4 regions of the Edwardsiella tarda ATCC 15947 genome follow, and region 1 is predicted to be linked to each of the others. Evidence: riboswitches for the same ligand, from Rfam matches in the RefSeq annotation. Region 1 holds a riboswitch; each other region holds the start of a gene.
The links. A riboswitch is a leader RNA that binds a small molecule or an ion and turns the genes downstream of it on or off. The one in region 1 is predicted to bind thiamine pyrophosphate.
Positions count from the first base shown of each region.

Region 2: linked by a shared signal. The riboswitch ahead of thiB (thiamine ABC transporter substrate binding subunit) and the one ahead of thiC (phosphomethylpyrimidine synthase ThiC) in region 1 are both predicted to bind thiamine pyrophosphate.
Region 3: linked by a shared signal. The riboswitch ahead of thiM (hydroxyethylthiazole kinase) and the one ahead of thiC (phosphomethylpyrimidine synthase ThiC) in region 1 are both predicted to bind thiamine pyrophosphate.
Region 4: linked by a shared signal. The riboswitch ahead of thiE (thiamine phosphate synthase) and the one ahead of thiC (phosphomethylpyrimidine synthase ThiC) in region 1 are both predicted to bind thiamine pyrophosphate.

Region 1 covers NZ_CP084506.1:3,367,555-3,375,613, forward strand. Annotated here, with positions in the region: gene purD (phosphoribosylamine--glycine ligase) at 1-398, shown strand, start outside; gene DCL27_RS15585 (DUF1481 domain-containing protein) at 445-1,107, opposite strand; gene hupA (nucleoid-associated protein HU-alpha) at 1,151-1,423, opposite strand; gene DCL27_RS15595 (YjaG family protein) at 1,613-2,203, opposite strand; gene nfi (deoxyribonuclease V) at 2,303-2,986, opposite strand; gene hemE (uroporphyrinogen decarboxylase) at 3,003-4,067, opposite strand; gene nudC (NAD(+) diphosphatase) at 4,115-4,894, opposite strand; TPP riboswitch at 5,049-5,164, shown strand; gene thiC (phosphomethylpyrimidine synthase ThiC) at 5,269-7,197, shown strand; gene rpoC (DNA-directed RNA polymerase subunit beta') at 7,315-8,059, opposite strand, start outside.
Region 2 covers NZ_CP084506.1:2,900,945-2,909,003, forward strand. Annotated here, with positions in the region: gene leuB (3-isopropylmalate dehydrogenase) at 1-386, shown strand, start outside; gene leuC (3-isopropylmalate dehydratase large subunit) at 389-1,804, shown strand; gene leuD (3-isopropylmalate dehydratase small subunit) at 1,797-2,399, shown strand; gene DCL27_RS13485 (DASS family sodium-coupled anion symporter) at 2,473-3,945, opposite strand; gene sgrR (HTH-type transcriptional regulator SgrR) at 4,301-5,980, shown strand; TPP riboswitch at 6,023-6,122, shown strand; gene thiB (thiamine ABC transporter substrate binding subunit) at 6,163-7,158, shown strand; gene thiP (thiamine/thiamine pyrophosphate ABC transporter permease ThiP) at 7,134-8,059, shown strand, end outside.
Region 3 covers NZ_CP084506.1:2,476,026-2,484,084, reverse strand. Annotated here, with positions in the region: gene dld (D-lactate dehydrogenase) at 1-390, shown strand, start outside; gene DCL27_RS11545 (ArsR/SmtB family transcription factor) at 387-683, opposite strand; gene DCL27_RS11540 (FAD-dependent oxidoreductase) at 837-2,492, shown strand; TPP riboswitch at 2,761-2,858, shown strand; gene thiM (hydroxyethylthiazole kinase) at 2,894-3,697, shown strand; gene thiD (bifunctional hydroxymethylpyrimidine kinase/phosphomethylpyrimidine kinase) at 3,697-4,524, shown strand; gene DCL27_RS11525 (hypothetical protein) at 4,691-5,575, opposite strand; gene DCL27_RS11520 (inhibitor of vertebrate lysozyme family protein) at 5,744-6,202, shown strand; gene DCL27_RS11515 (DsbA family protein) at 6,331-6,969, shown strand; gene DCL27_RS11510 (LysR family transcriptional regulator) at 7,261-8,059, shown strand, end outside.
Region 4 covers NZ_CP084506.1:2,623,672-2,631,730, forward strand. Annotated here, with positions in the region: gene traT (complement resistance protein TraT) at 1-661, opposite strand, end outside; partial or broken gene DCL27_RS17725 (mannose-6-phosphate isomerase) at 1,112-1,237, opposite strand; gene DCL27_RS12180 (glycerol dehydrogenase) at 1,465-2,565, shown strand; gene thiE (thiamine phosphate synthase) at 2,707-3,342, opposite strand; TPP riboswitch at 3,548-3,648, opposite strand; gene DCL27_RS12190 (hypothetical protein) at 4,293-4,925, shown strand; gene pflB (formate C-acetyltransferase) at 5,003-7,291, opposite strand; gene tdcD (propionate kinase) at 7,324-8,059, opposite strand, start outside.

The DNA of each region.
Region 1 (8,059 bases):
CCCAGCCGATCATGATGCGTATGCAATCGGATCTGGTGGCACTCTGCCTGGCCGGTGCCCAGGGGACACTCGATCAGCAGACCTCCGCCTGGGACCCACGAGCGGCGTTAGGCGTCGTACTGGCCGCGGCGGGCTACCCGGGGGACTACCGCCAGGGCGATATCATTCACGGTTTGACACACGGTACGGCAGACGCCAAGGTATTCCATGCCGGGACGCGATTGAATCCCCTCGGCGAAGTCGAGACCTGCGGTGGACGCGTATTATGTGCGACAGCCTTAGGCGATGATATCGCTCAAGCCCAGCGCAATGCCTATCAGCTGGTCGACACCCTCTCCTGGCCGGGAGGCTTCTGCCGTCGTGACATCGGCTACCGCGCGCTACAACGTCCACGCTAACGTGCCTCGACCCCGTCACGATTAAGCCGGCCTTGTGCCGGCTTTTTTACAAGGTTTTGGCCGTCGGCTCCCAAACGCAGATATCTTGTTGGGTAATCTGCAACAACTGAGCGCCCGCCGGTGCAGACAACCAGGCAACCCATAGCGCGCCATGGCTATTCGCCTCGCGCCGCGCCAATTGCGCCGCCTGCCAACCGGCTAACGGCAATGGCGCGACTTGGCCATCGCAACGGGTAAAGATCCCATCCTGCCAGCGCCCCTGAACCAGGCTGACCCCACCCGCGATCAGCGTGGCCGCCAAATCGCGTGTATGACGCGCTTGATATTGCGCCTTGGCGATCTCATCGGCGCTCGGCATCTCACGCGTCTCACCCTGCAAGCGCTGCATATAACTCAACGTCCCCTGCATATCGAAACGTAACTGCAGCACGTCGCCCTCATCGTCCCCGCTCTGCTGTAAGATCTGATACAAGTGCCCGTCACGGTAACGATAGTGATCGATGAGAGTCTGCCCCTGACCCAGCGGGCTAAACACACGCATCATAGCCAGAGGTTGCTGCGCGCGCCCTTCGAGGCGCCAAATGCGTACGATGCCGCCATCCGCGATATATCCTGTCGCGGCAAAGGGGGGAGAGGAAGGGGGAGACTGGCAGCCTGCCAACAGCACGATGCCAGCCACTAGCCAGCGGCGTATAGACAAAAGGGGCACCATCGCCCCCTCAACTACACAACTTACTGTGGCCACGCGTTACTTATTTAACCGCGTCTTTCAATGCCTTGCCAGAAACGAACGCCGGGACGTTAGCGGCGGCAATTTTGATCTCTTTGCCAGTCTGCGGGTTGCGGCCAGTGCGCTCGTTACGATGATTCACTTTAAAAGTACCGAAACCAACCAATTGTACGGCATCGCCTGCCTTCAGAGACTCAGTAATAGCAGCCAGGGTAGACTCCAGAGCGGCTTTAGCCTGGGTCTTGGACAGATCGGCCTTGTCTGCGATTACATCAATCAGCTGAGTCTTATTCATAAGTTATCCTTACAGTGTGTTTATCGTTTGCAAAGCATCGAGTGCGACGGATATGCCGATTGACAGCACTCTCCTGCATACACGCACCGATAGCCACTTCTTTTACGCCCCCCAAATGTAGAACAAGCGAGGGGCGAATGTGAAGCCTTAGAGGGCGACAAATCAGGTGTTAAATCACGTTTTGCCGTCTTATTGCGCTAATTCGATACCGATGTTGCTCACACCCGCCTCACGCAGGTCGGCACGCAGCCCTTTTATCAATTCGAGGTCACGCTCTTCGGCCTCGTTCAGCAGGCGAAAAATCTCCCACTGAATGTCCAACTCTTCCTGGATCGCCGGTAACGCTTTCAACTCATCGTCGCTCATCTCACGACCGGCCTGGGTCATTTCTAACATGCCAACGGTATGCAACGAGGTCTCACTCACGGCAATAGCATGCGCCAACATGTCGCCGCCCAATTGAGAATGCAATATCTCGCTCAACGCGACACAGGCGTCGATCGCTGGGTAGACACCGTACATGTCATAGTCATCGGCATTGGGGATCACCGCCTCCAACTTCTCCAACTGACTGTCGAAGTTGATCTTGGCATCCTTCACCGTCAACACTTCCCAGACCAGATCCAGGATACGGCGATACACCGCTGCGTCGGCAAACTCGCTTTGCCGGCAAAAGGCCTGGTAGTTGGGGAACATCCGCTCGCTGAGGCAAGCCATAAAGGTGAGCTGTTGCCAACTCTCCAACTTCTCCAGACGTTTATGAATGGGATTACGCAGCATGCTGAAGTCTCTCTCGATTATCTGCGGCGCAGTCTAACTGAATTACGGGAAAAACCCTACGATTGCGCCAGATTATAAGAATGTTCACTCCTCCCCCGGTTACTCTTGCCCTTGGGAAGGAGACTGAGTGGCCTGCCAGCGCAAAAAGGCGGGGCGCCGAGAGGCGATCGCATCGGCCCAGCGGGTCGGTTCCGGTAGTCGGTAGCCACGTAAACAACGTTGTACCCAGGCTAAGGCGCTATCACGGCTGACGCGATGGCCACTTGAGATAAATAGCGGGTTACAACGCGCCTTGCTACGCAGCACCCAACCGATCGGCTCGGCTCCATCCATCAGCGGAGTCGTCGCCCCCGGCGCGGCATCCAAGTCGGCGAATTGACCATACAGCCGGCGCTTCGCCACGCCGATGGTTGGTACATCCGCCAATAGGCCAAAATGGCTGGCAATCCCTAGCCGACGGGGATGCGCGATACCGTGTCCATCGACCATCACCAACTGTGGCCGCTGGCGTAGTTGCGCCCAGGCCTGCAACAGGGCGGGATACTCGCGAAACGAGAGAAAACCGGGGATATACGGCATCCGCGTGGCAATACGCGCCACCTGGTACTCCACCAGCGTCAACGAAGGATAGTGCAACACGGCGATCGCCGCCCGCGTGACCGCCCCCTCCTGCTCGAAGCCCACGTCGGCTCCGGCGATCAGCGACGGCGTATCCCAACGATCCGCCAGCTCAACCTGTACCGCCTTAGCCCGTTGCTCATCACGTAACGCCTGCATATCCATGGTGTCTGGTGTCCCGTTAACGGTGATACGGCTGGGAGAGACGATGAACCGCCTCAACAAAGATGCCGGCCTGCTCGGGCGGCACATCCTGATGGATACCGTGTCCTAAGTTAAAGACGTGTCCCTCCCCCTGGCCGAAACCCGCCAGGATGTCGGCGACTTCCTGCTCGATGCGCGCCGCTGGCGCATACAGCATGGAGGGGTCCATATTGCCTTGCAGTGCAACCCGATCACCGACTCGACGACGCGCATCGGCGATGTCGCAGGTCCAATCCAAACCGAGGGCATCGCACCCCGTCTCTGCCATCGCCTCCAGCCATTGCCCGCCGCCCTTGGTAAACAACGTCACCGGCACCCGGCGCCCCTCATTTTCACGCTGCAGGCCATCGACGATCTGATGCATATACTGTAGAGAGAACTCGCGGTAGTCGCGCCCAGTCAGCACACCCCCCCAGGTATCAAAGATCATCACCGCCTGCGCCCCGGCACGGATCTGGGCGTTAAGGTACAGGATGACGCTCTGCGCCAACTTATCCAGTAGGTGATGTAGGGCCGCCGGATCGGCATACATCATCTTCTTAATCTTGGTGAAGGCCTTACTACTACCGCCCTCGACCATATAGGTCGCTAACGTCCAGGGGCTACCGGAGAAACCGATCAACGGCACGGCACCCTGCAGGTTACGCCGGATGGTGCGCACCGCTGCCATCACATAACCCAGCTCCTGTTCCGGATCGGGAATAGGCAGCCGATCGATGTCGGCGCGGCAGGTAATCGGCCGCGTAAAGCGTGGCCCTTCGCCCGCCTCGAAGTAGAGTCCCAAGCCCATGGCATCCGGCACCGTGAGAATATCCGAAAACAGGATCGCCGCATCCAGAGGGAAACGACGCAACGGCTGTAAGGTGACTTCACAGGCCAGTTCGGCATTCTTACACAGGGCGATGAAGTCACCGGCCTGGGCACGCGTGGCATTGTACTCCGGCAGATAACGCCCAGCCTGGCGCATCATCCATACCGGGGTCATGTCGACCGGCTGGCGCAACAGCGCACGCAGATAGCGATCGTTCTTCAGTTCGGACATCCTTCGGCTCCTATTATTATTTTATGGCATTGTAGCATGTGGGTGACTCATTCATGCTGCGCCCGGCACAGCGCAACGGTGTCCTCGATCAGACGTCGCGCCACCGTACCGGCCGGGGGTAACTGGGGCAGACGATCGTAACGATACCACCCCGCCTCCTGTAGCTCTTTGGGGTCGTGGCGTAGCTCGCCCGCGGCATAATCGGCCAAGAAGGCCATCATCAGAGAGTGGGGAAAAGGCCACGGCTGCGAGGCGACGTAACGCAGATTCCTAATCTGTAAATTGCTCTCCTCCATGATCTCACGCGCGGCGGCCTGCTCCAGCGTCTCCCCCACCTCGACAAAGCCCGCCAGGACGGTATAGATACCATTACGGTGGCGATTATGCCGAGCCAGCAGGATATGATCGTCCCGACGAATGGCGACGATGATACAGGGAGCAATCTGTGGGTAATAGCGTTGTTGGCAGTGAGCGCACAGACAGGCCCATTCATGCTGACTCGCCTGCATCGGCTGGCCGCAGTAACCGCAGAACCGATGGGACTGGAAAAACTCCGCCAACTGTACGCCGCGACCGGCTAATTGAAATAAACCGCGATCGGCGTCGATCAGCTGGCGTACCGTGGTCATCTCTCCATTGCGCTGCTGCCGCACCAGCCATACCGCCATCCCCTGCCACTCACCAATACGGTAGGCCATCTGCCCGACCAACCCCCAGCGTGCCGCGCTACCACAAGGTAGCTCACCCTGCGGCAACCAGATACGCCCCTGATCGCTGACCACCCACCAGCCGTTATCGGCTTCACCTATTTGCTGTACGACTGCCACCGCCTCGACTCCTTCACTCCACTCGTGCCTGCGTTCGCTCCGCCTACGCGCCACCCTGCGAACAAACCATGATTAAACACATTATTAACAATACTTGCAGTTTTCTCACGCCCTCCTTACACTGCCCGCACGCGAGGGTTACCACCCTCGCCGCACCATCTTGTCGGAGTGCCTAGTTGATACCGGGTATCACAGGCTGAGACCGTTAATTCGGGATCCGCGGAACCTGATTGGGTTAATACCCACGAAGGGAACAAGAGTAATCTGCACGTTCAGCCAATCCATGGCTTCACGTTTTTCTTATTCATTACTCCTATCCGAGCTCCAGACAAGCAATTTTTCTCCTATCACGCCTTATGAGGCAGGAATTTGCTATGTCGACTCCAACCATTCCCGATGCGCCACGCCGCCAACGCCGCGCCGAGGCCCAGCGCTTCATCGCTAGCCTCCGCGGCGAAGCCTATCCCAACTCTCGCCGCATCTACCTCCAGGGCTCACGCGCCGATATCCGAGTCCCTCTACGTGAGATCAGTCTCAGCCCAACCCTCGTCGGTGGGACGCCGGAACAACCACAGTGGCGCGACAATGAGGCGGTGGCGGTATACGACACTTCGGGCGCCTATGGCGATCCCCAAGCCTCTCTCGATCTACGCCAAGGCTTACCGGCCATCCGCGCCGCGTGGATCGCAGAGCGTGGCGACACGGAAGTGCTCGCTGGGCGCAGCGCCGATTACACCCGCCAACGTCAAGCCGATCTGGCACTAGAGACGCTGCGCTTTCCCCAGCCTCCCGCTGCGCGTCGCGCGTTACCCGGGAAACGAGTCAGCCAATTGCATTATGCCCGCCAGGGCATCATCACCCCGGAGATGGAGTTTATTGCCCTGCGCGAGAACATGGGGCGTGAACGCATTCGGAGTGGCGTATTACGCCAGCAGCATCCCGGCGAATCCTTCGGCGCCCATCTACCGGAGAACATCACCGCCGAGTTTGTGCGTGCCGAGGTTGCCGCCGGGCGAGCCATCATTCCCGCCAATATCAATCATCCCGAATCCGAGCCGATGATCATCGGCCGTAATTTCCTGGTGAAGGTTAACGCCAACATCGGTAGCTCTTCCGTCACCTCGTCGATTGAGGAGGAGGTCGAGAAGTTGGTGTGGGCCACCCGCTGGGGTGCCGATACGGTGATGGATCTCTCTACCGGACGCTATATTCACGAGACGCGTGAATGGATCTTACGTAACAGCCCAGTCCCTATCGGCACCGTGCCGATTTATCAGGCGTTGGAGAAGGTCAACGGTGTCGCCGAGGATCTCGACTGGCCGCTGTTGCGCGATACCCTGTTGGAGCAAGCGGAGCAAGGCGTAGACTACTTCACCCTGCACGCCGGCGTGTTACTGCGCTATATCCCGCTGACCGCCCAACGCCTGACGGGCATCGTCTCGCGCGGGGGAGCCATCATGGCCAAGTGGTGTCTAGCGCACCATCAGGAGAACTTCATCTATCGCCATTTCCGCGAGATCTGCGAGATCTGTAGCGCCTATGATATTGCGCTCTCATTGGGCGACGGTCTCCGCCCCGGTTCGATCCAGGATGCCAACGATCAGGCCCAGTTCGCCGAGCTGCATACCCTAGGCGAGCTGACCCAGATCGCCTGGGAGTATGATGTCCAGGTGATGATCGAGGGGCCGGGACACGTGCCGATGCAGATGATCCGCCGCAACATGGAGGAGGAGCTCACCCATTGTCACGAAGCGCCCTTCTATACCTTAGGGCCACTCACTACCGATATCGCCCCGGGCTATGACCACTTCACCTCCGGCATTGGTGCGGCACTGATCGGCTGGTTTGGCTGCGCCATGCTGTGTTACGTCACGCCCAAAGAACATCTCGGCTTGCCGGACAAAGAGGATGTGAAGCAGGGATTGATCACCTATAAGATCGCCGCCCATGCTGCCGATCTGGCCAAGGGGCACCCTGGCGCCCAGATCCGCGACAACGCCATGTCGCAGGCGCGCTTCGAGTTCCGCTGGGAGGATCAATTCAATCTGGCGCTCGACCCCATCACCGCACGCGCCTATCACGACGCCACGCTGCCACAGGCCTCCGGCAAGCTCGCCCACTTCTGTTCGATGTGCGGGCCGAAGTTCTGTTCGATGAAGATCTCGCAGGAGGTGCGTGAACATGCCGCGCGCCAGACGCAGACGGAGGCAGAACCGGAAGCGGGTATGGCACAGATGGCCGATCAGTTCCGTGCCTATGGCGGCGAACTGTATCTGGCCGATGACACCACCCCACGCCGCTAAACGGCGCTAGACCGCGGCGTCCAGAGTGATGAAGCAACCGCTCACCCGATGCGCCGCACGCCAGACGAAAAAAAACCGCTCCAAAGAGCGGTTTTTTCATACGGTCAAGCGAATGACTTATTCGTCATTGCCACCTAGCAGACCCGCGTTCAGCAGTTCTGCCAAGTTGGCGCTGGCCTCTTCCGCACTCACCTGCGGAGCGGCGGAGGAGTCGGCAGCACGACGGCGCATGCGATCCTGGTGGTAGGCATAGCCGGTACCCGCCGGGATCAGACGGCCCACGATGACGTTCTCTTTCAAGCCACGCAGTTCGTCACGCTTACCGGCAACGGCCGCTTCCGTCAACACGCGGGTGGTCTCCTGGAAGGAGGCCGCGGAGATGAAGGACTCGGTCGCCAGAGATGCCTTGGTGATACCCAGCAGATCGCGCATATAGGTCGCGGCAATCTTACCTTCAGATTCCAGCTGACGATTAGCGATCTTGACGCGGGACACTTCCACCTGCTCGCCTTCCAGGAAGTCGGAGCTACCGGCAGAGGCGATAGTCGCCTTACGCAGCATCTGACGCACGATAACTTCGATGTGCTTATCGTTAATCTTAACGCCCTGCAGACGGTATACGTCCTGGACTTCGTTAACGATGTAGCGCGTTACCGCGTTCACGCCACGCAGACGCAGAATGTCATGCGGAGACTCTGGACCATCGGAGATCACGTCGCCACGTTCTACGCGTTCGCCTTCGAACACGTTGAGCTGACGCCACTTCGGAATCATCTCTTCGTAAGCATCGCTGCCATCCAACGGCGTGATCACCAGGCGACGTTTGCCCTTGGTCTCTTTACCGAAGGAAACCACACCGCTG
Region 2 (8,059 bases), 470 kb from region 1:
ATCCTAGCCAGTTCGACGTGCTGCTGTGCAGCAACTTGTTCGGCGACATTCTCTCCGATGAGTGTGCCATGCTGACCGGATCGATGGGGATGCTGCCCTCAGCCAGCCTGAATGAACAGGGCTTCGGCCTGTATGAACCCGCAGGCGGCTCGGCGCCGGACATCGCCGGAAAGAACCTGGCCAATCCCATCGCCCAGATCCTGTCGCTGGCGTTGCTGCTGCGCCATAGCCTGGCAGCCCCCGACGCCGCCGCGGCCATCGAGCGTGCGGTCAACCAGGCATTGAGCCAAGGCATCGCCTGCGCCGACCTGACCCCTCAGGGGACGGCGGCCAGTACCGACGAGATGGGCGATGCCATCGCTCGACTGATCATTCAGGAGGCCTAACCATGGGTCAGACACTGTATCAAAAACTGTATGATGCTCACCTGGTGCGCCAGGCCGAGGGGGAGACCCCGTTGCTGTATATCGACCGCCACCTGGTACATGAAGTTACCTCACCGCAGGCCTTTGACGGACTGCGCGCTAAGGGACGCCGTGTGCGGCGCCCCGAGCTGACCTTCGCCACCATGGATCACAATGTTTCCACCCAGAGCCGAGATATCCATGCCTGCGGCGAGATGGCACGCATTCAGATGGAGACCCTAATCGCTAACTGCCGCGAATTCGGCATCCAACTGTACGATCTGCACCATCCCCTCCAGGGGATCGTCCACGTCATTGGGCCGGAACAGGGAATGACCCTGCCGGGCAGTACCATCGTCTGCGGTGACTCCCATACCGCCACCCACGGCGCCTTCGGCGCGCTGGCGTTCGGCATCGGGACCTCCGAGGTAGAGCATGTCTTAGCCACTCAGACCCTCAAGCAGGGGCGAGCGCGGACCATGAAGATCGCGATCGAGGGCGAATGTGCCGTCGGGATCAGCGCCAAAGATCTGGTGCTGGCGGTGATCGGCCACATCGGTCACGCCGGCGGCACCGGTTATGTGGTGGAATTCTGTGGCCCGGCAGTGGAGGCGCTATCGATGGAGGGGCGCATGACGCTGTGCAATATGGCGATCGAGCTGGGTGCCAAGGCTGGGCTAGTCGCCCCGGACGAGACGACCTACGCCTACCTGCGTGATAAGCCGTTCGCACCACAAGGTGAGCAGTGGCGGCAAGCGGTCGACTACTGGCGTACGCTGCGCGCCGATCCGGACGCACATTACGATCGCGTCGTCACCCTGCAGGCCAGTGAGATCGCCCCACAGGTAACGTGGGGCACCAATCCCGGCCAGGTAATCGCCATCGATACGCCGATCCCCCATCCCGATACGCTGGCCGACCCGATCGCCCGCGCCTCGGCCTGTAAGGCATTAGCCTATATGGATCTGCAACCCGGCGTGCGCATGAGCGAGATCGCCGTCGATCGGGTCTTCATCGGTTCCTGCACCAACTCACGCATCGAGGATCTGCGCGCGGCCGCCGCCATCGCCCGCGGGCGCCGTGTCGCGCCTGGCGTGCAGGCCATGGTGGTTCCTGGCTCCGGCCCGGTCAAGGCGCAGGCCGAGGCGGAAGGGCTAGACGTGATCTTTACCGAGGCGGGTTTCGAATGGCGCCTGCCGGGCTGTTCCATGTGCCTGGCTATGAACAACGACCGCTTAGGCGCGGGAGAGCGCTGCGCCTCAACCAGCAATCGTAATTTCGAGGGGCGTCAAGGCCGTGGTGGGCGCACCCACTTGGTCAGCCCAGCCATGGCCGCCGCCGCCGCCATCTGTGGCCACTTCGCCGATATCCGCCAGTTCCAGGAGGGGAACCATGACTGAATTCATTCGCCACACCGGCATCGTGGTGCCCCTGGATGCCGCCAATGTCGATACCGATGCCATCATTCCCAAGCAGTTTCTGCAGAAGGTGACGCGTAGCGGATTTGGCCGCCATCTGTTCCATGACTGGCGCTTCCTCGACGACGCAGGCGAACGCCCGCATCCCGACTTCGTCCTTAACCAGGCCGCCTACCGCCAAGGCAGCATCTTGCTAACACGAGAAAACTTTGGCTGTGGCTCCTCACGCGAACACGCCCCCTGGGCGCTGAGTGACTACGGCTTTCGGGTGATCATCGCCCCCAGTTTTGCCGACATCTTCTATAGCAACGCCTTAAACAGCCAACTGCTCCCGATTACCCTCAGCGAGGCGCAAATCGACACGCTGTTCGCCCTGGTCAACGCCGCGCCGGGCATCGCCTTCAGCGTCGACCTAGAACAGCAGACACTGCAGGCAGGAGAACAACGCTATCCCTTCCATCTCGATCCGTTCCGGCGCCATTGCCTGATGCGTGGGTTGGACAGCATCGGCCTGACCTTGCAACATGAGGCGGACATCGCCGCCTATGAGGCACGCCGTCCCACCTTCTTGCGTTAAGCACACGGCGGGCCGGAAACCCGACCCGCCGTGCTCATACCGCGTTCAGCACCCCCCTCGATAGCCAGCTCGATTACCAGTAGCCCAGCCAATGCCACCATAGGCTACCGACGCTCAGCCACAGCGTCAGGTTCACCACGCTGAGAATGAAACCGGTCTTCCACCATTCGCCTAGCGTGACATAGCCAGATCCAAAGATGATCGGTGCGGTACCGGTAGCGTAATGCGTCAGCGACATCATCAACGATGAAGAGAACGCCAGGACCAAGGCGAACAGTGCCGGCGGTACCCCCAACGCTAAACCGGCGGCGAAGAAGGCGGCAAACATGGCGGTAATGTGCGCCGTGGTACTCGCAAAGAAGTAGTGCGCGTACACATAGACCAAGGTCAACAACACCATCGCGCCGACCCAATGCATCCCCAGGCCATCGATCAACAGGCTGACACTCTGCGAAAGCCAGGCTATCAAGCCGAGTTTGCCGAGGAACGTCGCCATCATCACCAACGCGGCAAACCACACCACCGTGTCCCAGGCACCTTTACACTTCAACAAGTCATCCCAGCTGAGCACCCCGCTACACAGCAGAATAGCCAGGCCAATGAAAGCGGCGGTGGTGGCGTTGACCGACCAGCCTGCACCTAACAGCCAAGCGGGAATATCGGCCCAGAGCACCAACAACAGGATAAATACTGCCAGGGTGATCTTCTCCGCCAAGGAGATCGGCCCCAACGCCCGGAGACGTTCTCGTGCGAAGCCCGGCGCATCGGGGGTATGACGGATCTGCGGTGGATAGAGCCAGTAGACCACCAGCGGCATCAGCAGCAGCGATAGCAGCGCAGGCAGTAATGCTGCCAATGCCCAGGCGCCCCACGATAACTCAAACTCATGGCCCGTTCCTTTAGCGATGAGATTGACAATCAATGGATTGGGTGCCGTAGCAGTGATAAACATCGCCGAGGTGATCGGGTTAATGTTGTAGTTAACCAAAGAGAGATAACGGCCGATCTTCTCTGTCGATCCAGGGCGTGGATGCGAGTCAAAGCTGTCGGCGATGGAACGCATGATAGGATGAATAATGCCGCCGCCACGAGCGGTATTACTCGGGGTCACCGGCGCCAACGACGTCTCCGCCAATGCCAGACCATAGGCGATGCCGAGTGTCCGCTTGCCACACAGCGCGATGAACCAATAACCGATGCGCTCGCCCAACCCGGTCTTGTTCAGGCTCTGTGACACCATGATCGAAATACCGATAAGCCAGATCAACGAATTGGAAAAACCGCTCAGCGCATCATTCAACGCCGCCGCAGGCTTGCCGGGATTGGTGACCCCGGTCAGCGCCACTAAGGCGATGGCCACTACCGAAACGGCGCCGATGGGCAACGCCTTACCGATAATGGCGGCGATGGTGCCGACGAAGAGGGCCAACAGCTGCCAGGCATTTGGGCTCACCCCTGTGGGGGCGGGAATAATAAACCAGATCGTCAAGCCGATAACTAACGCGATCAATGCAGGTAACGGTTTTAACGGCGTGAGTCGCTCCATTTTTTCCATGCGATGCCATCCTTATACTTTTTTATTGTCGATTCGATGGACACGCCCGGCCGCAACCTATCCAGCTATCGGGCGAGTGTCGCGTTAGCATAGCAGCGTTCACGATGGCGACGATGAAAAAAGCGCAGGCAGGAGAAGGGCATATGAAGTACGGCACATTTTTATCTGCCAACCGCTCGCCCCGAACAGAAAAATGCCGACGATCAACGATCGCCGGCCGGTGAAAAGCACCTTTACTCAGAAACACTCTTCGATGTCGGAGAGATACCCTCTTTCATCTGTTGCCATTATCTGCGTAATATGAGGAAAGAAAAATGGATGACTTTTAGCGAAGAGATCCTCATTTATGTCGACACCCCGGCTGCAACACCAATTCATTCGTCTGTGGCAACACTGTCAGGGGCAGAGTTGTCACACCACCCTGGCACAGCTGGCTGAGGCGCTTAATTGCTCGCGTCGCCATGTCCGTACCCTGCTCAATACGATGCAACAACAGGGTTGGTTACACTGGCAGGCCGCCAGTGGTCGCGGTAAACAGTCCCATCTTAGCTTCCAACGTAGTGCCCTAGAGATGCAGCAACTGCGTGCCGAGGAGTTGATGGAACAGGACCACTTCGAGCAATTAGTGCAGTTGGTCGGCGACCGTGACAGTGCGCGCCAGATGCTGCTGGCTCAACTGGGACGCAGTTTTCGCCAGGGGCGCCATATCCTACGTATCCTCTACTATCGTCCTCTCCTCGGGCTGTTACCCGCCTCGCCGCTACGCCGTTCGGAGACCCATCTGGCGCGCCAGATCTTCAGCGGCCTGACGCGTATAAATGAGGAAAATGGGGAACTCGAATCCGATCTGGCCCACCATTGGCAGGCACTCACCCCATGTCACTGGCGCTTCTACCTACGCCCGGCGATTCATTTTCATCACGGGCGAGAGCTCACCATGGCAGATGTCATCGCCTCCTTGGAACGCCTACGCCCACTCCCGTTGTTTCGCCACATTGCCCGCATCGACACGCCTACGCCCCACGTGATCGATATCCATCTGCACGAGGCGGACGCCTGGTTACCCTGGTTACTCGGCAGCGTGCCCGCGATGATCCTGCCACAGGAGTGGCAGCAGATGGCGGACTTCGCCCGCCTGCCGAGTGGTACGGGCCCCTATCAGGTAGTTCGTAACACGCCGTATCAGTTAAAGATCCGCGCCTTCGACGCCTATTTCGGCTACCGAGCATTGATCGATGAAGTCAACATCTGGGTATTGCCTGAGATCTCCGAGGAATTGGTACATGCCGGGGTACAACTCCAGGCCGAAGGCGGTGGCGGTGACGAGTTAGAGAGCCGCCTGGAGGAGGGCTGCTACTTTATGCTGTTCGACCAGCGCAGCGCGCAGCTACGCGATCCCGCGGTACGCGCCTGGCTGTGCCAGACCATCAGTCCCATCGCCTTGCTCAATAACGCCAGCCCTCTGCATCAGCGCTATTGGTCCCCCGCCTACGGCCTGTTGCCACGCTGGCACCACAACAAGATGCTCGCTATCGCCCCCAAGCCGCCACAACTGACGCATCTGCGCGTCACCGTCTATCGCGATCACTCCGAGTTTCACGCCATCTATCAGGCACTACAACCGCTGCTGGGCGCCCATGGCGTCACGCTGGAAATGCAGGAAATCGATTATGAGCGCTGGCACCAGGGTGAGGCCTGTAGCGATCTGTGGCTGGGCAGCGCCAACTTCTACCTACCGCTAGAGTTCTCCATCTTCGCCATGCTGTACGAGATGCCGCTGCTCGCCCACTGTAGCGGGCTGGATCTGGCCCAAGAGGCCCGCCGTTGGCGGGAGCAACGTCTCGCGATGGCCGAGTGGAGCCAACAATTAATCCAACGCCATCTGCTTCACCCCCTATTCCACCACTGGCTCAAATTGCACGGCCAGCACAGCATGCGCGGCGTACGCATGAATACCTTAGGCTGGTTCGACTTTAAATCTGCCTGGTTCGCCCCGCCGGAGCATCCCCCGTCTCCCGAGGATTAACAAACGGCTTTCTAAACCCGCACCTGCTCTTTACAATAAGCGCCTGTCTCAACGGGGTGCCCGCTATCGATGCGGGCTGAGAGCATACCCGTCGAACCTGATCCGGTTAATACCGGCGGAGGGATTTGAGAGAGCCTGCTGCTGCTCAAAGACCTTTGCCACCACCATTAAGGGAGTGCAAAGTGTTAAACAAAATCTGGCCACTGTTGGCCCTATTAGCCGCGCCATTGCTGGCGCACGCCGCCGATAAACCCGTCCTCACCGTCTATACCTACGACTCATTCGCTGCCGATTGGGGGCCTGGGCCAAAGATCAAGCAAGCCTTCGAACAATCCTGCCAATGCGAGCTGAAACTGGTGCCACTGGCGGATGGGGTCGCCATCCTCAATCGCCTGCGCATGGAGGGGAAGAAAAGCCCGGCGGATGTGGTGCTCGGCTTAGATAACAACCTGTTAACCTCCGCTCAACAAAGTGGACTGTTCGTCCCCAGCCAGGTCGATACCCGAGCACTGACGGTACCGGGCGGCTGGCACGATACGACCTTCGTCCCCTACGACTACGGCTACTTTGCCTTCGTCTACGATCGCCAGAAGGTGAAGACCCCGCCCACCAGCCTGAAACAACTGGTCGAAGGGCCAGAGAAGTGGCGCGTCATCTATCAGGATCCTCGTACCAGTACCCCGGGATTGGGCCTACTGCTATGGATGCAGAAGGTGTATGGCGATCAGGCCCCCGCCGCCTGGCAGAAGCTAGCGCAGAAGACCGTCACCGTCACCAAAGGCTGGAGCGAGGCCTACGGCCTATTCCTGAAGGGAGAGGCGGATATGGTGCTGAGCTATACCACCTCGCCGGCCTACCACATCATTGAGGAGCACACCGATCGCTACGCGGCCGCGCCATTCGCCGAGGGGAACTATCTCCAGGTCGAAGTGGCTGGCATGCTGAAACATAGCGCCCAACCGGCGCTAGCGCATCAATTTATGCAGTTCATCACCACGCAGGCCTTCCAGGAAGCCATTCCAACGGGCAACTGGATGTACCCGGTGACGGCGGTACCGCTGCCCCCCGCCTTCGCGGACTTGCCCAAGCCGCAGACAGCGCTCAGCTTTACGCCCGCTGAGGTTGCCCAACACCGAGCCGAGTGGATCCGCGCATGGCAAAACGCCCTAAGCCGCTGATCGCCGCCTGGCTATGGCCAGGGATGGTGGCCGCCACGCTGCTATTAGCGGTGGCGCTGTTGGCCTTCGGCGCCTTATGGCACAGCGCACCGGCCAGCCATGCCCGCTCGCTGTGGCACGATGCCTATCTGTGGCATGTGGTGCGCTTCAGCTTCTGGCAGGCCGCGCTCTCGATGCTACTGTCGCTGCTACCGGCCATTGCGCTTTCCCGCGCCTTGTTTCGCCGCCGCTTCCCCGGCCGCACCCTGTTGCTACGGCTGTGCGCCATGACGTTGGTGCTGCCGGTGTTGGTGGCGGTGTTTGGGTTACTGAGCGTCTATGGGCACCAAGGTTGGTTGGCTCGGATCTGTCACGCGCTAGGCCTCGACTACACCTTCAGCCCGTACGGGCTCACGGGCATCCTGTTGGCGCATGTCTTCTTCAACTTACCGCTGGCGACCCGCCTGCTGCTTCAGGCTCAGGAGGCCATACCCGCCGAGCAACGCCAGCTAGCGGCCCAACTCGGCATGTCCTCCTGGCAGATCCTACGCTGGGTCGAGTGGCCCTATCTACGCCGCCAACTCCCCCCGGCTGGGGCGCTGATCTTCATGCTCTGCTTCTCCAGCTTCGCCACGGTTCTCTCCCTCGGCGGCGGCCCTCAGGCTACCACCATCGAGCTCGCCATCTATCAGGCGTTAAGCTATGACTACGACCCGGCGCGAGCCGCTCAGTTGGCGCTGTTACAGTTGAGTTGTTGCCTCGGGTTAGTCCTATTGAGCCAGCGTCTATCCGGCGCCCTGCCCGTCGGCCACAGTCAACGCTTAGTCTGGCGCGATGGACGCGACTCGGGCTGGCAGAGGTTCACGGATGTACTGACCATCGGCCTCGCCCTGTTGCTGTTGCTGCCGCCGCTACTGGCGGT
Region 3 (8,059 bases), 890 kb from region 1:
CAGGCGGTGCATAGCGATCAGGTCGAAGATATCCTGGCATTGGATATTGCGTTACGGCGCAATGACAGCCAGTGGTTCGAGCAGTTGCCCGCGGAGTTGACGCAAAACCTGCTACATCGCCTGTATTACGGCCATTTTATGTGCCATGTCTTCCACCAGGATTACATCGTGCGCAAGGGGGCCGATGTGGCGGCGATCAAGGCGCAGATGCTGGCATTGCTGGATGCGCGTGGTGCCGAATACCCGGCGGAGCATAATGTTGGTCATCTTTACTCGGCCAAGGCGCCGTTGCGTGACTTTTACCGGCGCCAAGACCCGACCAACACGCTGAATCCTGGCATTGGCAAGACCAGCAAATGTCGCCATTGGCAGTGCGATGGTCACCACTAGGCGGGGTCGCTCGGCGCGGGGCAGTACAGTTGATGTAGCGTCTCCAGCAGCGTCAGGGTACGAGGATCGGCGATACGGTAGAAGATCTGCTTGCCCTCGCGCCGGGTCTCGACCAGCGCCAGGCGTCGCAATACGCCGAGTTGTTGGGAGAGTGTCGGCTGTCCGATCGCCGTTGCTGCCTCCAGCTCGCCGACCGATGCCTCGTGCTGGCTGAGGCAGCACATTAACAGCAGGCGGTCAGGATTGGCGAGGGCGCGCAGAATCGCCGCCGTTCCGGCCGCGGCCTGTTGCATTCGTCGCGCAGATACGGATGAGGGCATCAGTCATTCTTCCCTTCAACGGTTTACAAATTAACATTATATACTATTGTATAATGATAAGGGTATCGCTGCAACGCGATGGCGCGTGCTGGCCGGTGAGATGAATGAATATGATGAGGTGAGCGGATGAAAATCGTGATTATCGGAGGGGTCGCTGGTGGGGCATCGGCGGCGGTGAGGGCGAGACGATTAGCGGAAGAGGCGGAGATCATTGTCTTGGAGCGCGGACGCTACGTCTCCTTCGCCAATTGTGGCCTGCCTTATCATATCGGCGGCGTGATCCCGCAGCGTGCCAGTCTGCTGTTGAAGACGCCAGAGGACTTCCGTCAGCGCTTCAATCTGGATGTGCGGGTACGTCACGAGGTGCTGGCGATTGATGTGCAGGGGAAATGCATCGAGGTCCGCGATCTGACCAGCGGGCAAGTTTACCGCGAATCTTACGATCGTCTCTTGTTGAGCACCGGCGCCGCGCCGCTGCTGCCTCCCTTGCCCGGTATCGAGAGTCCGGGGGTATTCGCGCTACGCAGCATCGATGATATGGATGCCATCCTGGCCCACATCGCCAGCCATACGGTAAAACATGCCACGGTGGTCGGTGGTGGCTTTATTGGCTTGGAGGTGACCGAGGCGTTACGTCGGCGCGGTCTGGCGGTGACGTTGTTGGAGATGGGGACGCAGGTGATGATGCCGGTGGATGGGGAGATGGCGGTGCCGTTGCATGAGACGCTGCGCGCCAACGCTGTCGATCTGCGTCTACAGACCGCGTTGCAGGCGATCATGCCGTGTGAGGCGGGGTTGCATCTGACCCTGAGCGAGGGCAGCGAGCTGGTCAGCGGCATGGTGATCATGGCCATCGGGGTACGACCGGAGAGTCGCCTGGCCCAAGCCGCCGGCCTGGCATTGGGCGCCAGCGGCGGCATCCGCGTCGACAGTGGCATGCGTACCTCGGCGCCCGATATCTATGCGGTGGGCGACGCCGTCGAGGCGCCTCCCTTCGACGCGGCATTGCCGCCGTTGGTGCCGTTGGCTGGACCCGCTAATCGTCAGGGGCGGATCGCCGCCGACGCCATGCTGGGGCGTGCTAGCCACTACCGTGGGAGTCAGGCGGCCTCGGTGTGTCAGATCTTCGATCTGACCGTCGCCAGCGTAGGATTGAGCGAGAAGTTGTTGCGGCGGCAGCAGCGTCCCTATGAGACCGTATTTGTGCATGGGCCGAGCCATGCCGGTTACTATCCCCACGCGACACCCATCTCGCTGAAGTTGATTTTCGATCCACGCAATGGGGCGATCCTCGGCGCGCAGGCCGTGGGCAAGGAGGGGGTCGACAAGCGTATCGATGTGCTTTCCGTCGCGCAGCGTGCCGGGTTGACGGTGGCCGATCTGGAGCATCTGGAGCTGTGTTATGCGCCGCCTTATAACAGCGCGCGCGATCTGGTGAATCAAGCGGGTATGCTGGCGAACAACGTGCTGTGCGGCGATACCGCCATCTGCCATGTCGCCGATCTGGAGCAGCGCGATCCCGCTCGTCAGTGCCTGCTGGATATCCGCAGCGATGAGGAGTTGGCGACGTTTGGCACCTATCCACAGGCGCGGCATATCCCGCTGGATGAATTGCGCGCGCGTCTGGATGAGCTCCCGCGAGATAAAGAGATCCTGATCGGCTGCCAGTCTGGGCTGCGCGGTCACGTCGCCTATCGCCTGCTGGTGCAGCATGGTTTCCGCGCCCGCAACCTGACCGGTGGTTATATCACTTACCGACGCGTCTTGGCGGCTCAATCTTAAGCTTCCGCTCGCCTTGCCCGCGAGCGGTAACATCGGCCTCGTCCCCTTACGCGCAGCGGGCGGCTAAGGGGGCGGGATCTGGCCCGCCCCGCCGCTAGCGTACGTGACTTGCCTCAGCATTGGCCTGACCTTGACGTCAGCGGGATCCCGCGTGGCTCGACGCCCCGCGCTCGGAGCGGCGTAGAGCACGAGAAGCGCATTTACAATGGCGCACCCGGGTATTATCCTGCTGAAGATTTATGTGTAGTTAAAATATAATATATTGATTTTTAATGACTCGGGGTGCCGACGCATGCGTGGGCTGAGATTTTACCCGTATTACCTGATCTGGATCATACCAGCGTAGGGAAGTCTCGGTGCCTGACCGCGCCGCCTTCTTCGCGCCGGTTGGGAGACACACGATGTTTGTACAACCTGCCCCTTTGCCTGATGCGCTGTGCGCGCAGGCGTTACTCACCCTGCGCCAGCGAGCCCCGCTGGTACATTGCCTGACCAACGAAGTGGTACAAAGCTTCACCGCCAACGTATTGCTGGCGCTGGGCGCCGCCCCGGCGATGGTGGTGCAGGCCGATGAGGCGCGCCAGTTCGCCGCCTTGGCCGATGCGTTGCTGATCAACATCGGGACCCTGTATGACGCGCGGGCGGAGAGCATGCTAGCGGCGATCGCCTCGGCGAACCAGGCCGGCACGCCCTGGGTACTGGATCCGGTGGCGGTCGGCGTCTTGACCTACCGTAGCGACTTCGCCCGTCAACTGTTGCGTTTGCGCCCGGCGGCGATCCGGGGCAATGCCTCGGAGATCTTGGCGTTGGCTGGTCAGCCCTCTAGTGGACGCGGCGTAGATAGCCAGGATGACGCCCTGGCGGCCCTGCCGGCGGCACAGGCGCTGGCCGAGCAGAGCGGCGCTATCGTCGCGGTGACCGGGCAGTATGACTATGTGACCGATGGCGTGCGTAGCTATCAGATCGCGGGTGGTGATGCCGTGATGACTCGGGTCGTCGGTACCGGCTGTGCGCTGTCGGCCGTGGTGGCGGCCTTCGCCGTGCAGGCGGATCGTCTGACGGCCGTCGCCAGCGCCTGCCGGGTGATGGGCGTGGCCGGGCGTCAGGCGGCGCGCGAGGCGCGTGGCCCCGGTAGCTTTACGCCGCACTTCCTGGATGCGTTGTATGGCCTACAACCGGAACAGTTACGCGGGGAGGTCGCCTGATGATGTCACCGATAACCGATGCTGCCGTGCGGATTAACGCGTTGACCATCGCCGGGACCGATCCCAGCGGCGGCGCCGGGATCCAGGCCGATTTGAAGGCTTTCTCGGCGTTAGGGGCCTACGCGACCAGTGTGATCACCGCATTGGTGGCACAAAATACCCGCGGGGTGCAGTCGCTCTACCCCATCGCCGCCGACTTTGTCGCGGCGCAGTTGGACTCGGTGCTGAGCGATGTCCGCATCGATAGCGCCAAGATAGGCATGTTGGCCAGTGCGGATATTGTGACCTGTGTCGCCGAGGCGTTGGTGCGTTATCCGCTGCCTTACGTGGTGCTGGATACGGTAATGGTGGCCAAAAGCGGTGATGCATTATTGGCGCCGCAGGCCGTCAGCGCGATTCGGCAGCAGTTGTTACCGCAGGTCTCCTTGATCACGCCCAACTTGCCAGAGGCCGCCGCACTGCTGGAGTGCGCCGTGGCGCGTGATGAACGGGAGATGTGCGCCCAAGGCGAAGCCCTGTTGGCGTTAGGCTGTCCGGCCGTATTGATGAAGGGCGGGCATTTGCAGGGCGTGGAAAGTCCCGATTGGTTACTGACGCGCGAGGGGATCGCCGAGCGTTTTAGCGCCCCGAGGGTGGCGACACGCCATACCCACGGCACCGGCTGTACGCTGTCGGCGGCGTTGGCGGCATTGCGTCCACGCCATGCGGATTGGTGTGCCACCGTCACGGCGGCGAAGGCGTATCTGCAGGGCGCCTTGATGGCGGCCGACTCGCTACAGGTCGGCCAGGGGATCGGGCCGGTACATCACTTCTATCGTTGGTGGTAAAGGGAAGGCGGCGCGTCACCCGCTGGCCCGCGCCTGGCAGGCAGGGGGTGCCGGTAGCGCGCAATACGCTACCGGCGGTGTGTGGCGGACTCAGCTCGGCTGGCTGCGCTGTCGAGTCAACACGCGGCTGATACGTTTTCTACCCCATACACCGAGCCGCCCGTGGTTATGCCTGCGGTGGCGTCGGCATGGCCAAGCGCCAGACGTGTGTCATGAGGGCGTTCAGGCGCTGGAGATGGGCGGCGTCGAAGCGGTTCAGGGTGAAGAAGGGCTGCTCGGGACGCGGGCGTAGCGCCAGCGCCAGTTGAGGCTGTCCCTGTTCATCCGCTAGCCAGCCGATCAGGTAACTGATCGGTGCGGAGGCCGAGTGCTCGGTTAACAGGAGCGAGGGCCACGGGGTTGCTTCGCTGGCCGCACGACTGGCGATAAACAGATCGCCATACCGGCGTCCGGCATAGTCGCCATCTTGCTCCAAGGGTTGGCCATCACGCTGGATCCACGATTGCACCGCATCGATGCGCGCGATGCTGAGCGTCTCCGCCAACGCTTGCCACTGCGGATAACCCTGTCGTTGCTGCCAGCAGGCGATGCCCAGGTAGTCGTTGATCTCCGCCCACCAGTCGTTCATCTTGTTACGTAGCGTGTCGTCGCGCAGGCTACGGTAGGGGAGTAGACGCCGATCGCCGGCGGTCAGGTTTTGCAGTGCGACCAGTGGCAAGGTTTTCGGCTTGGTGCGTAGGGTGGCCCAGAGCAACAGTTTGGGGATGCGTGGGGTGATAGTCTGTACGCTGAAGCGGTATTCATCGCCGATAGAAAGCAGAAAGCCGCTGGAGGTACCGCGTTTATCCTGGTAGTTGCGAATGATCACCAAGGGATTCGCGCCCATCCAGCCGGTCAGGTAGCTCTCCTGGGGCGTTGCCGTGTCGCCTAAAAAGGCGAGCCGTTGACGAATGGCCGCGCAGGTCAGATCATCGAGCCGTTCGGCATCGGCGGCGCTGTAGCACTCCCGCTCAAGGGGAGCGAGTGAGGGGGAAGGGATCATGTCGCTCATCGTGTGGTTACCCAGAGAATCGTATGCGCGTCAGCTTACCTGAAAGGCCGGCTATACGGCCGCTCTCATGGTACTTTTCTGAGTTAGATCAACTTTTTCGCCCAGTGACGGCGCGATAAAAGCAGGGAATAATATACCTTTCCCTTTCTGAATGAGGTGTTTCGCATTATGGTGAAAATTATTTGTGGTGCCTGTTTCTCTCTGATGATGTTGTACGGGGTTCCGGCGCAGGCCGATGAGGCGATGGCGCCCTCGCTTGCGCAGGTGATGGCGCAAACGGACTACCAGTCGGTCTGGCGTCAGACGGTGCAGGGTGAACAGGGCCTGCCGGCGTGGGTGCGCAGCGGGCAGGGGACCTCGGCGCCGCCGCAGACGTTATCCTGGCAGGGGAAGGATTACCTGGTAGGGAGTGTCTGTCAGCCGCATAACTGCGGAAATCAGCAGTTATTTGTCGTGTTTAGTGCCGATCGTCGGCATGCGTGGGGGCTGCGGGTGATGTTACCGGACAGCGAGGCCGCGATGTTGCATCCGTCGCGCTATGCGCGTTTTCAGTGGCTGGGCAAGCCGGATAAGACGATACAAGCACTATTAATGCATCAGGTAGAGGGGCAGCCTGATTGGCAATGAGCGTAAGTTTATCGGTGAGTGTGTAGCGATGTCTCGCTGTAATCCGGTGTAATTAATCGTAAATCCGAGCGCGATGGGACAGGCGAGGATGCTAATCTGCGCAATCAGTTGACTTGATACGGTATTTGATGATGAAAAAGACACTCTTCCAGGCCGCCGTCGGCCTATTGGCACTGTGCTCCGTCGCCGCTCAGGCCGCAGAATATCAGGCCGGTAAGCAGTATACCGACATGCAAAAGGCCGTGCCGGGCGCGCCGCCTGTGGTCGAATTCTTCTCCTTCTATTGCCCGCCATGTAACCAATTCGCCAACGTTTACCGTATCGGCGAGGCGGTAGATGCCGTGCTGCCGCAAGGCGAGAAGGTGGTGAAATACCACGTGAGCTTTCTTGGCCCACAGGGTGCGGCATTGACCGAAGCCTGGTCTGTGGCACAGGCGTTAGGGGTGGTGGATAAGGTTGAGAAGCCCCTGTTTGATGCGGTGCAGGTGACGCGTAGCATCAACTCACCAGCCGATATTCGCCAGGTGTTCGTCGCTGCCGGTGTCCCGGCGGCGGAGTATGATGCCGCACAGAACAGCTTCGTGGTGAAGTCGCTCACCGCCCGTCAGGAGAACGCCGTGAAGGAGTTTGGCGTGCGTGGCACCCCCTCCTTCTTTGTCGCCGGTAAGTACCAGATCAAAAACGATGGGATGCAGGCAACCAGCGTCGAGGGGTACCGTAGCGAATATGCCGACGTGGTGAAGTTCCTGTTGGCACAGGGTAAGTAATTATCGCCTGCTAAGGGGGCTCGGCTCATCGTGTCGAGCCCCACGCTGGTATAGGATGCGCTGTCATCATTATCTTTTAACGTGTTAATCCCCTCTCTGTTCTTCGACCGTACTCTCCCTCCGCCGAGACCTTCAGCACGCAGCACCGTCCTAGCGCTCATCGTGGCATAGGGAATTCGTGCGATCGTCTCCCGTTAATGGCTGATGACATATTGAGTTATTAGCGTGAATGTATAATCTGTCCAAACTGGTTTTGCGAATAAAAATGGTGTAAAAACATAAGGATATGAAATGGCTCGGGAGTATTATAATCACGGAGGTCTATTACATCTTAAAGGATTCGACCTCAATCTATTGACCGTCTTTGAGATGGTCTTTCTTTATACCAGCGTCAGCCGTGCCGCCGCCGCATTGGGGACGACGCCTTCGGCGGTGAGTCAATCGCTGCAAAAGCTACGGCAACACTTCGACGATCCCCTGTTTGTGCGGGAGGGGAAGGGGATCTCGCCGACGGCGTTGGGGGTGTGTTTACATGAGCAGATAGCCCGGGGGTTATCCTTGATCGATCATACCCTGAATGCGACCCTCTCGGCCAAGCAGCGGCGTAAGTTTGTGATTTTTGCTCCGTGTTGCCTGGCATTACAACTGTTGCCGGCCACCCTCGCCGCCCTTGAACCTCTCGGGGCGGGGTATGAGCTATTGCACTATAGTAGCTATGGTGATGCCAACCCTGACACCATTGCCGAGAGTCTGCTCACCTTCCGCAAGGTCGATGTGGTCTTCAGCCCTGCGGCGGTGAGTGCGCATGCGGTGCAGTGCCACCCCCTGGCATCTCAACCGCTGGTGCTGGTCTGTCGCGATCAGCATCCCCGGATGGCGCAGTGCTGTAGCGAAAGCCAACTCGCCAGTGAGCGGATGGCCCTGTTGCAACGAGCGAATCATAGCGATGTCTGCTGCGACTCCCTGCCGGCGACTCGCGTCGTATTGCGTTCCGACTCCTTTATCTCGATTCTAGAGACCGTCAGTCACAGCGATCTGTTGACGTTGTTGCCCCGAGAGGTGGCGCGGCGTTATGGGGCGTTATTCAATC
Region 4 (8,059 bases), 740 kb from region 1:
TGGCGCTAGAGACGATACGAGTCTGGTAGCGTTGCTGATTGCCGCCCTGCACACTGCTGGTTTGAATCTTCGCGCCAGAGGTACCCTGACGCAATGCCGCCACGTTGTCCGTGCTCACCTTAGCCGTAGTGCGCTCGGCGATCTGTACGTCCGTCACCATGGTGTAGTTGACGTCCTCAATCATCGCATCCGCCGCCAGACCGATCAGCCCCGCCGCCAAACCGACCCCCAACGTCGCCCCTGCCGAGGTGGTATTATAAGCCGTTATCCCAGCGCCCAATGCCGCACCCATCGCCGCCCCTTGGTAGCCTTGATTTAGTAGCCCCTGCGCCTCACGCAGATCCATACGATCGGCGCGTAGCACGTTGGCCTGAACCCAGTAATAGGCGCGGTCGGGATCACTCACCAGTTGATATCCCTTGGCCTGAATCGCTTGCGCGATACGCGGCTGTAGATCGCTCAGAGGCTTATCGGAAGTATTCTTGACCTGGAGATAAACCGTTTTCTGATTGGAAGGCTCCAACCAAATCGTCTCGCTCATCTGGGTCTTCACCTCCAGATTACGTTTTTTAATCGCCGTGGTCATCGCACCACAACCTGACAACAACAGACAGGCCGCAACCAAGGCGACAATAGCGGTATTTTTATAATGGCGTTGCATGATGAATCGCTTCTCTCAGAGGTCAATAAAATGCATCCATGGCCTAGTGCCATGGTAGGTAAAAAGTGTGACGATTATAGAAATGGGATTGTCAGCAAGGCAAATTGACTGACAAAAAATGAGCCTGAATCAGGAGTATTCCGAGGTGAATCTAAATAGAGAGTAAACGAGTCATCTGTATTTTTATAGGACAGCCCAAGCTAATTACTCCTAAAGGGTTAAGCACCTTGATAAAGTAAAGACAGTTATCACTCGCTCATTTTGTATAACCAGAAAAGATGCATCATAAATACCGTGTATTATGACCAGGTTTATCCCCTCAAACAGCCCATCAGCGCACGTCAAAAAGTTCCCGCTCTATTTCACATGGCACGGAAGATTAATGACTACGCGAGGCCCACGCCGAGCTCACTCCCAACGCAGGCACGATATATGACACGGTAATGCGGCTCACCAGGCCAGTGGCTCAGCGGGATGACTATCGTTTAGACGATGCGGCGACTTGATAAATACCCCCTTCCACGGCTGCTCACCCCGGTTTACCAAGAAATGGGCCTCACCCGGTTCACACGGCATCTCACCATATGCCCCCTACTCCACGCGAATAGCGACATATCGAGGGTTACCATCCCCATCACCTCCATCACCCCACGCCCTTCCCCGCTCATCAAACGATCGTTAGTCGATCGGTATAACCTAACCCAGCGCATGTCTTCCGGCTGAATGCTACGGCATAATCACCAGAGAGAGGGGGGCCCTCGCGCCCCTTCCCCGCGACTTTCTTTCCTGACAGGAGTGTAATGATGTTAAAAGTCATCCAATCACCATCCAAGTATATTCAGGGACCCGACGCGCTACAGTCCATCGGGCAGTATGCCAAGCTCTTAGCCAGTAGCCAGTTTGTCATCGCCGACGATTTCGTGATGGGGCTGACCGGAGACACGGTAGCCACCAGCTTGCGCGAGGCCGGGGTGGAGGGGCATTTCTCCCGCTTCGCCGGTGAATGCTGCCGGAAGGAGATCGATCGCTTGGGTGCCGAGTTGAAGAGCCTTGGCTGCCAAGGCGTGATCGGGATCGGTGGCGGCAAGACACTGGATACCGCGAAAGCCTTAGCCTACTACCAAGGCGTACCGGTACTGATCGTGCCAACCATCGCCTCGACGGACGCACCGACCAGCGCACTCTCGGTGATCTATAGCGAGCATGGCGAGTTCGAGGAGTATCTGATCTACCCGACTAACCCCGATATGGTGTTAATGGACACGGCGATCATCGCCAAGGCGCCGGTACGCCTGCTGGTCGCGGGGATGGGGGATGCCCTCTCCACCTACTTCGAAGCCCAGGCCTGTGTCGACTCCCATGCCATCAGCATGGCGGGTGGCGAGTCAACGCGGGCGGCATTAGCGCTGGCTCGCCTCTGTTATGAAACGCTACTCGAGGAGGGCTTCAAAGCGAAGCTGGCCGTCGAGGCGGGCGTCGCCACGCCTGCGGTGGATAATATCGTCGAGGCCAATACCTACTTGAGTGGGCTAGGATTTGAAAGCGCCGGGCTCGCCGCGGCTCACGCGATCCACAACGGCCTGACGGTGCTGGAAGAGTGCCATAAGATGTACCATGGGGAGAAGGTCGCCTTCGGCACGCTATGCCAGTTGGTGCTACAAAACAGCGACAGCGAGCAGATCGAGACGGTACTCGATTTCTGTGTACGGGTCGGGCTCCCCGTCACCCTCGCACAGTTGGGGATCGAGGATGGACCGCAACTGAACGAGAAGATTATGGCCGTGGCGCAAGCCAGTTGCGCCAAGGGCGAGACCATCCATAACATGCCCTTTAGCGTCACACCGGCACAGGTCTACGCCGCGATCCTGGCCGCCGATCGGTTAGGGCGAGCCTGGTTAGCGTAAGCCTCATGGCGGGGCCACTCAACGCCCCGCCTAATCCGTGTCCTGATGCTGGAGAGGCCTACGCCACCCAGCTAACGCCACCATAAAGCCAATGAGGCACGCCTCGTTGCCGTTAGCCGACGTCGTATCGGCCTAGGCGGCTCACTCGCCCCCGGCACCGGCCAGCGCCAACAAGTGTGCCGTGGCCTCGCGCCAATCCGCCGCCTGGGTAATGGCGCTGATCACCGCCACGCTGCCGACACCGGTCGCCAATACCGCAGGCACCCGCGCCAGAGTGATCCCCCCGATGGCGACAGTCGGGTAATCACCCAGACGTTGAATGTGACGCGCCAACTGTGCGATCCCTTGCGGCGCCGAAGGCATCTGCTTGCTCTGGGTGGGAAAGACCTGCCCCAACGCAATATACGAGGGACGCGCCGCGAGTGCGACCTCGATCTCCATATCGTCATGAGTAGAAACCCCCAGGCGTAATCCCGCCGCCCGAATCGCCGCCAGATCCGTCGCAGCCAGATCCTCCTGACCGAGATGTACGCCATAGGCTTGGTGCTTGATCGCCAGGCGCCAATAGTCGTTGATAAATAACCGGGCTTGATAACGACGACCTAGCTCAATCGCCGCCTTCACCGCCTCCTCCAACTGTTCGTCATCGCGATCCTTGATGCGTAACTGTAAGGTTCGTACCCCGGCCTCCAGCAGGCGCGCGATCCACTCGACGCTGTCGACCACGGGATAGGCGCCTAAGCGAAAGGGCACCGGCGGGAAATCAGGCTGATACATCAGGCATTCTCCTTGCGTAAAACGAGGCGGACTCCCCCTAGGGGGAATCGACGCCGATTCATGGGCGCGACACGCGCTGGACAAGGCGAGATAGACCTGTCGGCGCGGGGACTTGAACGAATGACATCCTCCGCCCCTAAGGCGGAAATGCAGCTTGTCGGACGACGGATAACGCCAGAGAGGCTTTCACCTGACGTGAGGTGATAACACGAAGACGCTTGTTCCCTTCGCAGGTATCAGCCTGATCAGGTTCTGCGGATCCCGAATCAACGGTCTCAGCCCAACGGGGCACTCCGACAAGATAACGCCTCGCTCGGCGAGCGGGGAAGCAGGGTAAACTACGCGTTAACAGGCGCGATCTCAAGCGGCGAGGGAGGATAATCGCCGCGACATCACGCGCCGGCGTCTCCCCCCGCCACGCTCGGCGCGCCCCTCTCAGAGTCGGCAACACGCGCCACTATCGCTTAATCTGGCAAGCCAACGATCGGGTGAGTCCCCCGCGAGAACGAGTCGGGGAGATGGCAACAATAACGGTGTCGCGATCCCCTCTCCGTCTGCAACTGGCTGTTATCAAAAGACAGGGTCTATTTATTCTGTCAGCCAGGCCGCCGTCATAATGACCTCACTCACCACGCGGAACGACATGGCTAGGCCACCCACCAGCCAACCTCGTCAGGAAACACCAACACCCCATGTCAAGCAATAAATATCAGCATATTAAATTCTGCTTACCTGTGTGTGTAACTGCATAACAGCCAAGTTATTAGCTATAAGAACAAAATAAATAAAATATAGAAAATAATAAAATACATTCACTTTAATAAACCAGAAAATAAAAATAACCGAAATGAATAATATGGAAAAGCCAGCCCAATCCAGTTATATCTCAAGATAAGGAGCCGTCCAGCGCAATACGCAACAAGCCGCGAATAAAAATAACAGAGTAGATAATGAAAATAACGATATCACTCGGTGATATATTCCTATTTATTATGATCATCGCGATCACACTCTATGCCATCTGGCTGCCGCCATCCGGCGAGCCCGCATGGTTAGCCTCATCGATTGACTATATTGAGCAGGGACAGGCGCTATGGCTCGCCTTTGTCGTGTTGTTTATCCCCTACCGTTGCTGGCGCGAACGGCTCGACGCGGGTGACCGCCGCTTCTGGTACTGGGCTACCCTATGGTGGCTCACCCTGTTAGGGCGCAGCATCAGTTGGGGGCGGTTCTATTTCCCCCATGGGCCACGGCTACTCTTTCATGGCATCGCTGCCCTACTGATCGCCGCACTGCTACTCTCGCTACTCTCCTCTCAGTTACGTCGTGCCATCGCCGCACGCTACCGTCTGCACCCGATCCCCATATGGCGTCTGGTGGCGGTAGTGTTAGCCTTCGCCGGTGCCGACGCCGTCGAGCATCAACGTGCGCTTGCCCACCCTCTCCTATCCAGTGCGAGCCCTTACCGAGATCTGATTGAAGAGTTATATGAATGCCCGTTTCTGATCGGCCTGTTTCTTATCACGTTGCACATGTTGAACCACGAGCGATATTTACGGCGACAACGCGCATCCAAGGCATAGAAAATAGAAAAAATGAGGCCGCCCAGAAGGACGGCTCCGCGACATAGACGACTCAACGACCGCCTCCACGCCAAGCGTTAGAAACAACGGGTAAAGGTACGTGAGATGACATCCTGCTGCTGCTCTCGCGTGAGCGCATTAAAACGCACGGCGTAACCCGATACGCGAATCGTCAGATTGGGGTAATTCTCTGGATGCGCGATCGCATCCAGTAACATCTCCCGATTCATCACATTCACGTTGAGATGTTGCCCCCCTTCCACCCCATCCTGATGGTGGAAGTAGCCATCCAATAGTCCCACCAGATTCGTCTTACGCGTCTCCTCCTCCTTGCCCAAGGCCTGCGGGACGATGGAGAAGGTATAAGAGATACCATCCTTGGCATAGGTAAAGGGCAACTTGGCCACCGAGGTCAATGAAGCCACGGCCCCGCAGCGATCGCGGCCATGCATCGGGTTAGCCCCCGGAGCAAACGGCATTCCCGCACGACGCCCATCGGGGGTATTACCGGTCTTCTGCCCATAGACCACGTTCGAGGTAATGGTCAGAATCGACTGCGTCGGCACCGCGTGGCGGTAGGTCGGCAACGCCTGAATCTTCTTCATGAAACGCTCCACCAGTTCGCAGGCAATCCGATCCGCGCGATCATCGTTATTGCCGTACTGCGGATACTCACCTTCAATGGCGAAGTCGATAGCCAGCCCCTGCTCATCACGAATCGGTCTCACCTTGGCGTACTTGATCGCGGAGAGGGAGTCTACCGCCACTGACAGGCCAGCGATGCCGCAAGCCATGGTGCGATACACATCGCGATCATGCAGCGCCATCAAGGCCGCCTCATAGCTGTATTTATCGTGCATATAATGGATCAGATTCAGCGCACTGATGTACTGTACCGCCAACCAATCCATAAAGTGATCGAGACTGGCGATCACCGTCTCATAATCCAGCACCTCATCCATCAACGGCGCCCGCTGCGGTCCGACCTGGATCTTCAGTTTTTCGTCGACGCCGCCATTGATCGCATACAACAGGGTCTTGGCCAGGTTGGCGCGAGCGCCAAAGAACTGCATCTGCTTGCCAATCACCATCGGACTGACACAACAGGCGATGGCATAGTCGTCGCTATTGAAGTCGGCGCGCATCAGATCGTCGTTTTCATACTGCAACGACGAGGTCTGAATAGAGAGACGCGCCGCATAACGTTTGAAATCTGGCGGTAACGACTCCGACCAGAGGATAGTCAGGTTCGGCTCAGGCGCGGGTCCCATAGTATGTAACGTGTGTAAGTAGCGGTACGAGGTGCGGCTCACCAGCGTGCGGCCATCGAGCCCCATTCCCCCGATCACCTCCGTCGCCCAGATCGGATCGCCCGAGAATAACGCATCAAACTCCGGCGTACGCAGGAAGCGCACCATGCGGATCTTCATGATGAAGTGATCAATCAGCTCCTGCGCCTGTACCTCGTTTAGCACCCCTTCACGCAGATCGCGTTCGAGGTAGATATCGAGGAAGGTTGCAGTCCGTCCGAGTGACATCGCCCCACCGTTCTGCGACTTCACCGCCGCCAAATAGGCGAAATAGAGCCACTGGATCGCCTCTTGAGCAGAGCGGGCCGGACGAGAAATATCATAGCCGTAGCTGGCCGCCATCTCCTGGATCTGCAATAAAGCGCGGCGTTGTTCCGCCAACTCTTCCCGCAGGCGGATCACCGCCTCCAGATCCTCGCCGCGTTCGAGTCGGGGCTGAAGATCGGCGAATTGCCACTCACGCTCACGCACCAAGTAGGCGATGCCATACAGCGCTACGCGGCGATAATCGCCGATGATGCGTCCACGGCCATACCCATCCGGCAGACCGGTCAGGATCCCCGATTTACGGCAGCGCAGCATCTCGGGTGAGTAGACGTCGAATACCCCCTGATTGTGCGTTTTCCGCAGATCGCTGAATAGGTATTCGAAGGCGGGATCCATCTCCCGACCATAAGCCTGGAACGCGCTGCGGATCATGTTGATCCCCCCGAAAGGGTGCAGTGCACGCTTGAGCGGTTGATCGGTCTGTAGACCAACGATGGTCTCCAGATCGCGCGTGATATAACCCGGAGCATGTGCCGTAATGGTGGTCGCGATATTGCTATCAAAATCGACCGGCGCATGGGTCGCATTCTCGACGCGGATCCCCGCCATCACCTTTTGCCATAATGCCGTCGTCGCTGACGTCGCCGGGGCCAAGAATGACTCGTCACCGTAATAAGGCGTATAGTTATTTTGAATGAAATCACGAACATTAATTTCGTTTTTCCACTCCGTACCGGCAAAACCGCGCCACGCATCGCTATCGATGCGCACTTCACTCTTCATATTCATGGAAAGACTCTCTTTAACCGACAAGCCAGTAACTAGGCATAGTGCGTAGCAGCCTGCATCGCCCCAAGACGTAAGGCATCGAGGGCGATCATCTTCTCTTCATTGGTCGGGATTACGGCGCAAGGCACGGCGGAGTCGTCACTCGACACCACGCGATTACCGGCGCTGGCGGACAGATTGTTGTGTGCCTCATTGACTCGGACGCCGAAAACCGCCAGGTGCTCCATCACCAAGCGCCGGACTAGCGCCGAGTTTTCACCGATACCCCCGGTAAAAATGATGCCATCGAGGCGATGTAGCGAAGCGGCATGTGCACCGATATGACGAGCGACGCGATGCACAAAGGTGCGGATCGCCAAGTAGGCGCGGCGATGGCCCGCCTGCGCCGCCTGCTCCAGCTCTCGGAGATCCGAAGATAAGCCGGAAATCCCCAGCAACCCCGACTCCGTATTGACCATCTGCGCGAGATCGGCGAGAGACTGCCCCGTCTGCTCGGCAATCCAGGCGAGAGCCCCGAAGTCAACGTCACCGCTACGCGTCCCCATCACTAACCCCTCCAGCGGCGTCATCCCCATAGAGGTGTCTACGCTACGCCCGTTACGCACCGCACACACGGAGGCTCCATTACCGAGATGGGCGATCACCAACCCCGAATCCGTTTCAGGGAGGCCCAATAACCCGAGGGCTTGATGTGCCACGTAGCGATGTGAGGTGCCATGAAACCCATAACGCCGGACGCCATACTCTTCGGCATAGCGGTAAGGCAGC